Regions from separate parts of the Hathewaya limosa genome, predicted to be linked through region 1. Evidence: a T-box and tRNA genes for the amino acid it is inferred to sense, from the RefSeq annotation. Region 1 holds a T-box; the other holds one or more tRNA genes.

What was found. The T-box of region 1 lies ahead of tyrS (tyrosine--tRNA ligase). A T-box ahead of a tRNA ligase gene usually reads a tRNA of that ligase, here a tRNA-Tyr.
Region 2: it encodes a tRNA-Tyr, which carries the amino acid that the T-box ahead of tyrS (tyrosine--tRNA ligase) is inferred to sense. The anticodon was not compared.

The regions. Positions count from the first base shown of each region.
Region 1 is NZ_JAUSWN010000020.1:20,153-29,083, forward strand. Features, by position in the region: gene QOZ93_RS11045 (ankyrin repeat domain-containing protein) at 10-678, opposite strand; gene QOZ93_RS11050 (hypothetical protein) at 756-881, opposite strand; gene QOZ93_RS11055 (hypothetical protein) at 902-1,459, opposite strand; gene QOZ93_RS11060 (hypothetical protein) at 1,506-1,694, opposite strand; gene QOZ93_RS11065 (hypothetical protein) at 1,782-2,288, opposite strand; gene QOZ93_RS11070 (SMI1/KNR4 family protein) at 2,340-3,017, opposite strand; gene QOZ93_RS11075 (hypothetical protein) at 3,059-3,448, opposite strand; gene QOZ93_RS14080 (hypothetical protein) at 3,595-3,729, shown strand; gene QOZ93_RS11080 (hypothetical protein) at 3,834-3,962, shown strand; gene tyrS (tyrosine--tRNA ligase) at 4,084-5,286, opposite strand; T-box leader at 5,396-5,677, opposite strand; gene QOZ93_RS11090 (ABC transporter ATP-binding protein) at 5,912-7,738, opposite strand; gene QOZ93_RS11095 (ABC transporter ATP-binding protein) at 7,735-8,931, opposite strand, start outside.
Region 2 is NZ_JAUSWN010000001.1:123,083-126,473, forward strand. Features, by position in the region: gene mreB (rod shape-determining protein) at 110-1,108, shown strand; gene yyaC (spore protease YyaC) at 1,180-1,701, opposite strand; tRNA gene QOZ93_RS00565 (tRNA-Tyr) at 1,970-2,054, shown strand; tRNA gene QOZ93_RS00570 (tRNA-Thr) at 2,071-2,146, shown strand; tRNA gene QOZ93_RS00575 (tRNA-Tyr) at 2,151-2,235, shown strand; tRNA gene QOZ93_RS00580 (tRNA-Thr) at 2,260-2,335, shown strand; tRNA gene QOZ93_RS00585 (tRNA-Tyr) at 2,341-2,425, shown strand; tRNA gene QOZ93_RS00590 (tRNA-Thr) at 2,447-2,522, shown strand; tRNA gene QOZ93_RS00595 (tRNA-Tyr) at 2,528-2,612, shown strand; SAM riboswitch class I at 2,735-2,841, shown strand; gene metK (methionine adenosyltransferase) at 2,940-3,391, shown strand, end outside.

The DNA of each region.
Region 1 (8,931 bases):
TAATTATATTTATATATACATATTAACTTTTAATCTCAATATTAAACCTGAATATTTAATATTAATTAAATTAAATATTTTTTCATCAATAAGTTTTAAATCTGATATATTTCCATCTGTTAATAATTCTATTATTTCTATTACTGTTATTTCTTTGCAGTTTTCATTATTTAAAACGGTTACTATAGGTAACCACTCATCATCATAATTAAATTCTAATATAAATGCATGTAATATCTCTGGTAAATCTAAATTTTCTATTTTTGAACATATTTCATCTATATCTTCATTATATAAAAGTTCTTCTAATATATTTTCTTCATCTGCACTTAATGTTAATCTTATAGCTCCTTTTGTATCTAATAATATATCTGCTATTTTTTTATTTTTTCGAGCGTAAAACCATGGAGAATTTTCTATATTTTCGCTTTGAATATTAACTCCATGTTTAATTAGTAATTCTACTACATCTATCCTTTTGAATTTTATAGCTTTTTTTAATGCAGTGTCTCCTAATTTATCTTTTAACTCTAAATTAGCTCCAGCCCTTATTATAGAATTTATAATATCTATTGTTTTTCTTTGAACTATTGCATATATAAGTGGAGTTCTTCCTCTGCTATCTTTTTTATCTATATCTACTGAATTTAAAATTATATTTTCTATATTTTTACCCATAAAATTTAATCTCCTATTTTTAGAACTTCACTAACCTTAAAAACATAAATTAGCCTAATTAGTTATTTTATCAAATGTTAGTGATTTGTATGTTCTATCGTGAAACTTTCAAACCTCATATTTATCATAGCATGTCTATAAATAGTACTGCTTAAATAACCTCTTTTTCCTCTCTGACTTTTTACAACTTCAATATTTGTCATAAAAGCCCCTCCTGTATAAACTATAAATAATCAATACCAATATCTGTAAGTTTGAATTTATTAAGAAACTCTTGAGTATTATCAGCCACGATACCATATGGATTATCCGAATATGTATCAAAACTCCCATATCCAAAATCTACCCATTCAAATTCTCCTGTATCATTATTGAAAAGAAGTGCTATTTGACCCATATTAATAATAATTTCACCGACATATGCTCTATGCCCAAAATCATTTCCACCTGTCCATTCTCCTCTAAATGCCTCTTCAATAAAGTTCCAAATATAGTTGTCATTTGTCTGCTTTAACAGACAAAGTGTAAACTCAGCATAACTATTATTGACACTTGCATCATCCAACCAGTTATCATTGTTTGCATATCGATTTACAAATTCAGTAGGATTAAATTTTATTATCCCTGAAATGATACCTGACTTATTTTTGCTACCTAATATTCGTGAATAAAAGTTTTTTAGATTATTATGTAATTTAAAGCCAATCTTTTCTTCAACTGAGTTCCAATCAAGCTCTATTGTTCCACCAGCTGTTTTTTGAAATTCCTTTATTTTTGACATTGTTATACTCCTCTCCAAATTGATAGTTGGTAGTAGCCAAAGTAATTTATAAATATATTACTCCCTCTTCTTTTATTCTATCCAAAACTTCATCTTGTAGATATTCCTGAAATTCCTTTTCTAAATAGGATTTATTAAAATGGATACTCTCAATATTACTTTGCAAAGATTGTCCATTAAAATCAAATGTTCCGCCCAACTCAATACTTCTATCTATAATTTCTTTTTTTATCATAGTCGTATACTTCTCAAATATAAATTTCATTCACATTTCTTTATTTAATCTCAAAAACTATCTATTTCGAATGTATTATCATATTTGTTATAAAATAGGATAATACTTCAGGTGCATCGGCTTTTTATCAATATCTGACATCATATTATAAGAAAGAAGTACTGTATTTTCTTTTTTTACATCTGATCCATAATTACTTCCTATTAGAATACTATAGATATAATTAAAAGAAGGATTGCAAAAATTTTTTTCAGGAGAAACTACTCCACACATAGATTCTTCCTCTGTTTTCCCAAATATTTTCCAACTCCATCCATAACTAATATTCAATGAATGACCATATAAGGCACCTAACGCAATACATACTTCATCAAGGCTTTTATATTCTTCTGGGAAAGTCCCTGTTTCCAAAATTCTATCTATCCAGCACCTTATTTCACTTGCAATGATTTTCCCATAATTTAGGTTGCTAATGCAAAAAACTTTACTTGCAGTTGCTATAGTTTCTTTTAATATGTTTTTCGTATTATCATCTAGATCTGATATATAATCATAATAATTTTCTATGCTTTCATTAAAATCTGATGTACTCATAATATTCCTCCTAGTATTTTCTTTAATCGTTTTTATATACATCCATTAGTTTTAGTATTGTAGATATTCTTCTGGTAAACCTAATAATTTCCTCAATGCAATCGCATTATCACACATCATATTAATTCCTGTTTTAGAATCAGTTATGAAAGGTGCTGTTGCAAAAAATTCTAAGCCACTACAAGCAATTCCAACATAATTTATGATATAACTTTCAAAACTAAGCCCCAATATCCACCCATGTTCTTCTGCATCATCATGACTTAGGTAAACAACCGTTGGCTCATCTTTATCGCTTAATAAATCAAAAGCTATTACATCCCCATTACCAATACACATAATTCCTAATTTATTGTGCCAAACCTTATCATAAGCATCTTCTGGGTCCTTGAAACATGAATTAATCCAGTTTTCTATATTATCCTGTGCATCAATAATACCAGATAAACTTATGTTTAATTCAAACAATCCAGCGTAAGCTAAGTTCTTATTTTTTTCGATTTCTTTAAATAAAGTTTCATCAAGGTCTATAAAAAAATTTATATCTTTAGATACAGTAAAGAAAAACTCCTTTAGACTCCTCGGAAGTTGTTTCCCTAATTTACGCTCTGTTTCTTCAATTTCCTCTTTTGTTGCTGGAACATCTACATTAAACAAAACTTTACTATTTGATGAATTAAGTGTTTCTTTAAGTAGTTCCAATGATTTTATTAATTTACTATAATTCATTTTGACCTCCTTATTATATAAACCATTCTCATTCTATCTGTTTAAGTTTCGTCCATAAAAACATTTACTTTGTAAATTTGTTTGTCTTTCAAAAACAAATATGCATGAGAATTTTTTATAAATTTCAAAAAATCATCTTCAACATCTTCGCTCCATATAGTTTGTGAAAATAACTTGTTTTGTGCATTTGTTTTATATTGAATATCTAAATGTAATTGAGTATATTCTTCCTCTTCATTAGGAAACTGTCTTACTAATGAAAAATGAGTCATTGATTGCCCCGAAAATGTTTCTACTTCAAATAAGAGCATATCATCCTCTTCATTAACCCCATCAATTGTAATTTTACACATTTCTTTAAATGCATTTACTAATTCAGAAAGATTCATCTCTTTGTCTGTTGTACCTTTTAGTGATTCCAAAATTTTCATAATAACCTCCAAAATATAAGTTATGTTTAATTCGCTATACTTCATACCCTAAATTCAAACTTATTGTTCTATAACTATATCATATAGGCTCACTCATATTTAAATTATTAATAACACAAAGACCTACTTGCAATTTAAACATTAAAATTGATTACATCGGTATTATTTTTGATACGGCAAGAGCAGAAGATATTATTGTACGTATCCTAGATTTGCCATCAAACATTTTTATCATATATCCATCTAAGGTTGCATTTAAGAAACATCAAACCCGTTGGTAGATTGGCGAGATTTATATATATGGTAGAAGATAATCCACTAGTACTTGGTTGTTACTTTGTTATGAGTGGTCGAGGTTGTGATGATATTTTTGGAATACCGGAAAGTGAAAGGAAAACTTTTGGAACTCTATTTAGAAGATGTGAGCGTTGGTTTAAAACACTTTTTAGGAGCTGTGAAAGGCTTCTCTTTCTTAGAAACCAATAATGAAGAAATGAGAGGCTTAATAATATAAATGTCTGTAACCATTCAAAACAAAGGATTTACAGACATTTATAAATCTTTATAAAGATACTGAAAAATCTATTTAAAATTTAGATATAAATTAATATGAAAGTTTATTTATATTTATTTAATTATTTGCAAATTATTTTTACAAAATTTTTCTTTCCTATTTTAACTATCATCTCATTGTGTGGTTTTACTTCTGATAAATCGGTTACTTTTTCATCATTAATTTTTACCCCACCTTGTGTAGCTAATCTTCTTACTTCACTTTTACTTTTAACTATTTTATTTTCAGCTAATATGGATATAAGATCGAAATTAGCCCCATCTACTTCTATAGTATTTATATCATCTGGAATTTCATTTTTACTAAATACTTTTACAAATCTTTCTTGAGCCTCTATAGATTTTTCTTCTCCATGATATAATCTTACTATTTCTTTTGCTAATTCCATTTTAATATTTCTTGGATTTTCTCCATTTTTTAATCTTTCTTCTATTTTAGCTACATCATCTGGATGAACATCTGTTACAAGATCATAATATTTAATAATTAATTCATCTGGAATTGACATAGCCTTTTCATACATAACTTCTGCTGCTTCATCAATTCCAATGTAATTTCCTAAACTCTTACTCATTTTATTTACACCATCAGTACCTTCTAACAGGGGCATAAAAATAGTAGCCTGACTTTCTTGTCCGTATTCTTTTTGGAGCATTCTACCCATAAGAACATTGAATCTTTGATCTGTTCCACCAAGTTCTATATCTGCTTTAAGTTCCACAGAATCATAGCCTTGCATTAATGGGTAGAAAAATTCATGAATGCCTATTGCTTGTTGATTTTCATATCTCTTTTTAAAATCTTCTCTTTCAAGCATTCTAGCTACAGTCATAGTTGATGCTAACTTAACTACTTGCTCTAATTTTAATTCTGATAACCATTCACTATTAAATCTTACAGTAGTTTTATCCTTATCTAAAACTTTAAAAATCTGTTTTTCATAAGTTCTAGCATTTTCTAAAACTTGTTCTTTTGTTAATGGTTTTCTAGTTTTAGATTTTCCTGTTGGATCTCCTATCATTCCTGTAAAATCCCCAATTAAAATAATTGCTTTGTGTCCTAGATCTTCAAGTTGTTTAATTTTCCTTAAAACAACGGTATGTCCTAAATGAATATCAGGAGCACTTGGATCTAAACCTAATTTAACAGTTAAGGACTTATTTTCTTTATTAGCTTTCTCAAGTTTTTCTTTAAGATCTTCAAGTCCTATTATTTCATCTGCTCCTTTTTGAATAATCTTAATTTGTTCTTCAACATTTTTCATTTTTATATTCCTCCTATAAAATTTTATTTTTCATTTAGAATTATAAAGTCTACCGGTATACTTCATAATGTAAAAAATTATGTATAAAATAAAAAAACCCTCGTCCTAATAAAAGGACGAGAGTGAATATTCCCGTGTTACCACCTTAATTTATTGATATCTCACAATAACAACCTTATCAAGTACGCTAAAAGTAATTATTAAAACCTTACTTTCTAGTTATACTCTAGCACTATAACGGGTGCAGGAACCGACATCAGCCTACTGGTTGTTATCTTTCGGAGTGCTGCTCAGAGATGTATTCAAATTAATCTATCTTTGCCCCTCTCACTAACCGGGAACTCTCTGTAAATCTATAACTAATTCTACTTGTTCTCTTCAAAGCTTTAAGTTTTTCTTTTTTCACATTATAAAACACTTATTTTTTTTTGTCAATATCAGTTTATTTAAAAAATTAGAACTTTAATACATAAAAATCATAGTTTACTTAAACTAAATCAGTTAATCTTCATTTAATACCGAATCTCTAACTTTATTCTTGTATTTTTATAAACCTAATTTTCTTAAAAAGATCTAATGCTTTATTTCTTACTAATCATATTCCTTTACTGATAAGCCTTAAACTTTATACTATAACCTTTTTATCCATATACCATTTACTTTGAGATTCATACATCTCTGAATATTTACCCTTACTATTTATAAGTTCTTCATGAGTACCAATTTCTATTATTTTACCCTTGTCCATAACAACTATTCTATCCGCTATTTTAGCTGACCCTAACCTATGAGTAACAATTATAGCTGTTTTTCCTTTAGACATTTCTGCAAATTTATTATAAATTTTTGTCTCTTCTACGGGATCTATAGCTGCTGTTGGCTCATCTAAAATTATCATATTATGATCTTTATAAAATCCCCTTGCAATTGCTATTCGTTGCCATTGACCTCCCGATAAGTCTATTCCATCAAATTCTCTTGAAAGCATGGTATCAAAACCTTTATTAAATTTTTCTTCATTTATTTCTAAATCTGATTTTTCAACGGCTAATTGTAATTTTTCTTTTATATCCTTATTATCTTTAAAAAACCTTTCTTTGTTAGAGCTTATAGATATATTTTCTACTAAAGTCATCTTATATTTCGCATATTTTTGAAAAACTGCCGATATATTTTTATATATATTTTTTGATATAACTTTACTAGTATCTAATCCTCCTATTAGAACTTTTCCTTCTGTAGGTGTATATAATCCTGTAATAAGCTTTATTAGAGAAGTTTTTCCTGCTCCATTTTCTCCTACTATAGCAATAGTTTCTCCTTTATTTATTTTTAAAGATACATTTGAAACAGACATTTGCTCCATACCAGGATAAGTAAAACTTACATTTTCTAAATATATTTCAGGGATACCTTGAAATTCTTCATTTTGACCTTTTCTTTCTGTCATATTAACAAACCTAATAAAATTCTTTATAGTACCCCAACTTTTAGTTATGTTTCCTATATGCATACATATTATTTCTTCCATTAATGAAAACATCATTCCTATGGAGGCAAAAACTGCTCCAAATGCTCCTATTGATATTTCCCCTTTTAATAATGCAGTAAATAATAAATATAGTACCGACATATATCCCAGTAACGTTATCATTTTCATTCCTAGTTCTAAAAGTCCTGATTTTTTTTCTGCATTCCACATCTTAATATTAAGTAATTTTAAAGTCGATAAATATAAATCTTTAAAATAATTAAATGCACCCAAAATTCTTGTTTCTTTATAGTATTCCTTATCTATTAAACATTTTTCATAATACTCATATTCTCTTCTTAAAGGCGCTGCATTGTCTTCTAATTCTGCAAACACCTTAATTTTAATGATTTGTGTTATTGCAACTGGTATGAAAATTAATATTAAGGATGCAGCAAGAATAGGTTTCAATTTATACAAATATATTGACATAAATATAAAATATGGTAAATAGAAACTAAATAATACCATAATTACTGTTAATACAGATATACAATTTTCCATACCTTCATTAGCCTTATTAATATCATCTAAAAAACTAGACTGTTCAAAATAAATAGGATCTAAGTTACCAGTTTTTTTATTTATTTTTTTGCCCATATAACCTAATTGTATTTTAGCAAAATTATTCACTGTAAAATTGTGAGTCCCATTCAATACTTCTTCAATAATTAATGTTATTCCTAATAAACATCCCATTAAAATCATTGAATTTATAGCACCTTTTTTACCAATTTCTTTTGAAACCGTATCAAAAAATTTCTGGGTCATAAATATATTAAATCCTGTTGAAACACCATGAAGTATTCCTAATAAAATGGCGATAATAAAATATACTGGACTTGATTTAATAATCATTCTAAAAATTTCATCTAATACTTTAAAAAGAGAAATATCTTTTCGAGATTTAGAATCTATCATAAATACCAGCTCCTTTGACTCTCATACATTTTTGCATATAAACCATTTTTCTTCATAAGTTTATCATGAGAACCACTTTCTACAATGGTGCCATCCCCTATAACTAAAATTTCATTTGCAAGCTTAGTCGATCCAAGACGATGACTTATAAAAATCGTTGTATTTCCTTTACTTATTTCATTGAATTGTTCATATACTTGACTTTCACTTATTGGATCTAAAGCAGCTGTTGGTTCATCTAGAATTCTAAGTGATGCTGGACTTATAATAGACCTAGCCATTGCAAGCCTTTGCCATTGTCCACCTGATATATCTACTCCATTATCTTTAATTTTACCTAGTATTGTGTTTAATCCATTCGGAAATTTTTTTACTAAATCATTTAAATCTAAAATATCTATTGAAGTTTCTATATATTTTTCATTGACTTTTTCATTTAATGTAGAAACATTTCCTAAAGCTATATTGTCTTTAAATTTTATAGCATATTTCGCAAAGTCTTGATATACAACTGAACTCAATGCCTTTAATTCACTTTGTTTATATTCCCTAATGCTTTTATTATTTATTAAAATTTCTCCTTCAAACTCATCATATAATCCTGTTATAAGTTTTGTTATAGTGGTTTTTCCTGATCCATTTGCCCCTACAACTGAATAATGTTTCCCCTCCTCTATAAGAAAGGAAATATCCTTTAATATATAGTTCTCTGTACCTGGATACTTAAAAGATACACTTTTAAATTCTAAAGTTTTTAATTTTAATAATTTCTTAGAAGGTTCATCTAATGCCCCTTCACTTTCTTCCAAATTTGAAAACTTAGTAAAATCCTTTAAATATTCAATATTAGAAGATAGGTGTTTAATATAGTAGGTAATATTCCAAGACATCATTGTTATAAGTCTAAATACTCCATTTACAATAGAAATAAACATACCTACACTTAATCTTCCATCATTCACAGGGTATATAAGCACTAAAACTGTTAACATAGATATAATTGCAGTAATTATACTACTACTTTTCATTTTTATAAAATACTTTAAATCTGCTTTAACTTCTACCTTTCTTTTAATTTCATATTGTTCATCCCATTTTTTATTTATTTTATCCGTATAATGAAAAAGAGTTCTTTCCTCCACGAATTCTCTTCCTGTAATAACTTTTCTTAAATACTCTGTTCTTCTTTCATA
Region 2 (3,391 bases), on a different contig from region 1:
AAAGTAAAAAAAATTTTTTAAAAATTTATTCTAAAAAAAAGGTTTTTTTTGATTAGTATAGAAGTAAAATATGTTAGAACTAATATACCAATGAGCAGGAGTGAAAGCTATGTTTTTTTTCGGAATGGGTACTGATATGGGTATAGATTTAGGTACAGCTACAGTTCTTGTATACATAAAAGGAAAAGGTGTAATCTTAAAGGAACCTTCAGTAGTTGCAATCGACAAGACAAATGATAGGGTTTTAGCTGTTGGAGAAGAAGCAAGACAAATGATTGGTAGAACACCAGGGAATATAGTAGCAACAAGACCATTAAAAGATGGTGTTATCTCTGATTATGATATGACAGAAAAAATGTTAAAACATTTTATTAGAAAAGCTTGTGGAAGAAAGAAAGCAACTCCAAGAGTTGTTATTTGTGTTCCATGTGAAGCTACAGAGGTTGAAAGAAGAGCAGTTAAAGGAGCGGCAAAAATGGCGGGGGCAAAAATGGTTCAATTAATAGAAGAACCAGTAGCAGCTGCTATAGGTGCAGGCTTAGATATATCTAAAGCTAGTGGAAATATGGTTATAGACATTGGTGGAGGTACCACAGATATAGCAGTTATATCTTTAGGTGGTATGGTTGTAAGACAATCTATAAAGGTAGCTGGAGATGAATTTGACGAAGCAATTATTAAGTATATAAGAAAGAAACACAAGCTTATGATTGGTGAAAGAACTGCAGAGGAATTAAAGATAAATATTGGTTGTGCATATGAAGTAGAAGAAGAAAGTATGGAAATAAGAGGAAGAGATTTAATTACAGGACTTCCTAAAAACATAACAGTAACTTCTAGTGAAATGAGGGAAGCTTTAGCAGAAGCTGTAGAAGCTATAGCAGAGTGTGCACATGCTGTTCTTGAAAAGACACCACCTGAGTTAGCATCTGATATAGCTGACAAAGGAATTGTTATGACCGGTGGTGGAGCATTATTAAATGGGCTTGATAAGTTAATCCAAGATCATACTAAGGTACCAGTATATGTAGCAGAAGATAGTGTATCTTGTGTTGCATTAGGAACAGGGAAATCATTAGATTCCATAGAATATATGGGAAAAGAATAATATATTATTAAGTTATTATGTAAATAATAAAAAAATACAAGCTATATTATAAATAGCTTGTATTTTTTTATCTAAATTTTTAATGTATAAGATTTTTCTAAAGAAATACAAATTTTTTTAGCCATATTCATGATAAAACTTAATCTAATACTTCTAGAATAAAAAGGTTCCGAATTATTATAGGAATCAACAACTGCTACTATGGATAGGTTACCTACAGGAGGTAAATATTTTCCTACGCCTTTTCCAGGACATATGGGGTAATCTCTAATTATTATGTTACCTATATCTTCATCATCACTTAAACAAGCATCTATTCCTATAATGTTATGATTGGGATATTCATTATTTATATAGTTTAAGTTTTCTTCTAAATTTAAGGCGTGAATAGGTTTGTTTAAGGAGCCAAATACTTTTAGAGGAAACTTTCGATCTATCAATAGAGAACCTACTAATGGACCTAAACAATCACCTATGCATCTATCAGTGCCTATACATACTATTATAGTTTTTTCATCTATGGTTTTTTTTAAAGATTCAACTAGTGTATTTATACAGCGTTCATTTAAATAGTTAATACAAGTTTTATCCACAAGGCACCTCCTAAATATAGCAGAGTTTTAAAGGATAGTATATAATATTACACTAATAAAAATATGTGAATGAAAGATTAAATATGAAGAAGGTGTAAAAAAACATATTAATTTTTAGTAAAAAGGAGTATTATAAAGAAAATATAAGTATAAAGAAAGTAATCTTCTTAAATAAGGAGAAAACGACTTGAAATAAGAACCGTAAAAATGTATACTACTTCTTGTCGGAAATACACGACAACAAAACATAATAAGTAGTATTAAATAGGGATGAGTTCCCGAGTGGCCAAAGGGGGCAGACTGTAAATCTGTTGCGTTTCGCTTCGATGGTTCGAATCCATCCTCATCCACCATTATTTTAATACTTATGCTGGCATGGCTCAATTGGCAGAGCAGCTGACTTGTAATCAGCAGGTTGTAGGTTCAATTCCTATTGCCAGCTCCAATTTGGAGGAGTTCCCGAGTGGCCAAAGGGGGCAGACTGTAAATCTGTTGCGTCTCGCTTCGATGGTTCGAATCCATCTTCCTCCACCATTTTAAAAATAGAATATGTTTTGTGCTGGCATGGCTCAATTGGCAGAGCAGCTGACTTGTAATCAGCAGGTTGTAGGTTCGATTCCTATTGCCAGCTCCATTTTTGGAGGAGTTCCCGAGTGGCCAAAGGGGGCAGACTGTAAATCTGTTGCGTTTCGCTTCGATGGTTCGAATCCATCTTCCTCCACCATTTTAAAAAAATATATTTTGTGCTGACATGGCTCAATTGGCAGAGCAGCTGACTTGTAATCAGCAGGTTGTAGGTTCGATTCCTATTGTCAGCTCCATTTTTGGATGAGTTCCCGAGTGGCCAAAGGGGGCAGACTGTAAATCTGTTGCGTTTCGCTTCGATGGTTCGAATCCATCTTCATCCACCAAGGACATGTTTTCATGTCCTTTTATTTTTTATCATTTAAATGTTTCTATTGACCATGTAATAAGATTATGCTATGATGAAGTTATAATGTAAATATAAAAAAATAAAAAATTAAATAAAATGCTCTTATCAAGAGAGGTGGAGGGAAAAGGGCCCTGTGAAACCCGGCAACCAGTGTATAAACACTAAGGTGCCAATTCCTGCAGAATTTTATATCTGCAAGATAAGAGGTGGTAGATATTAACAACCTCTTCTTATTGAAGGGGTTTTTTTATTAGGAAAAAAGGCCATGCTCTAGAAAAGATAAACATTTTGGAGGGAGAATAATATGAGAAAGTTATTTACATCAGAGTCAGTTACAGAAGGACATCCAGATAAAATATGTGATCAAATTTCAGATGCTATTTTAGATGCTATTTTAGAAAAAGATCCTCAAGGTAGAGTTGCGTGTGAGACAACTTGTACAACTGGTGTTGTTTCAGTAATGGGGGAAATTACTACTAATTGTTATGTTGATATTCCTAAAGTTGTAAGAAAGACTGTAAGTGAAATAGGATATACAAGAGCTAAATATGGATTTGATGCAGAAACTTGTGCTGTTATGACATCTATTGATGAACAATCACAAGATATTGCTATGGGCGTAGACGAAGCTTTAGAATCTAAAGAGGGTAAAATGGATACAATAGAAGCTATTGGTGCTGGAGATCAAGGTATGATGTTTGGATATGCATCAAATGAAACAGCAGAATATATGCCACTTCCAATATCACTTGCTCA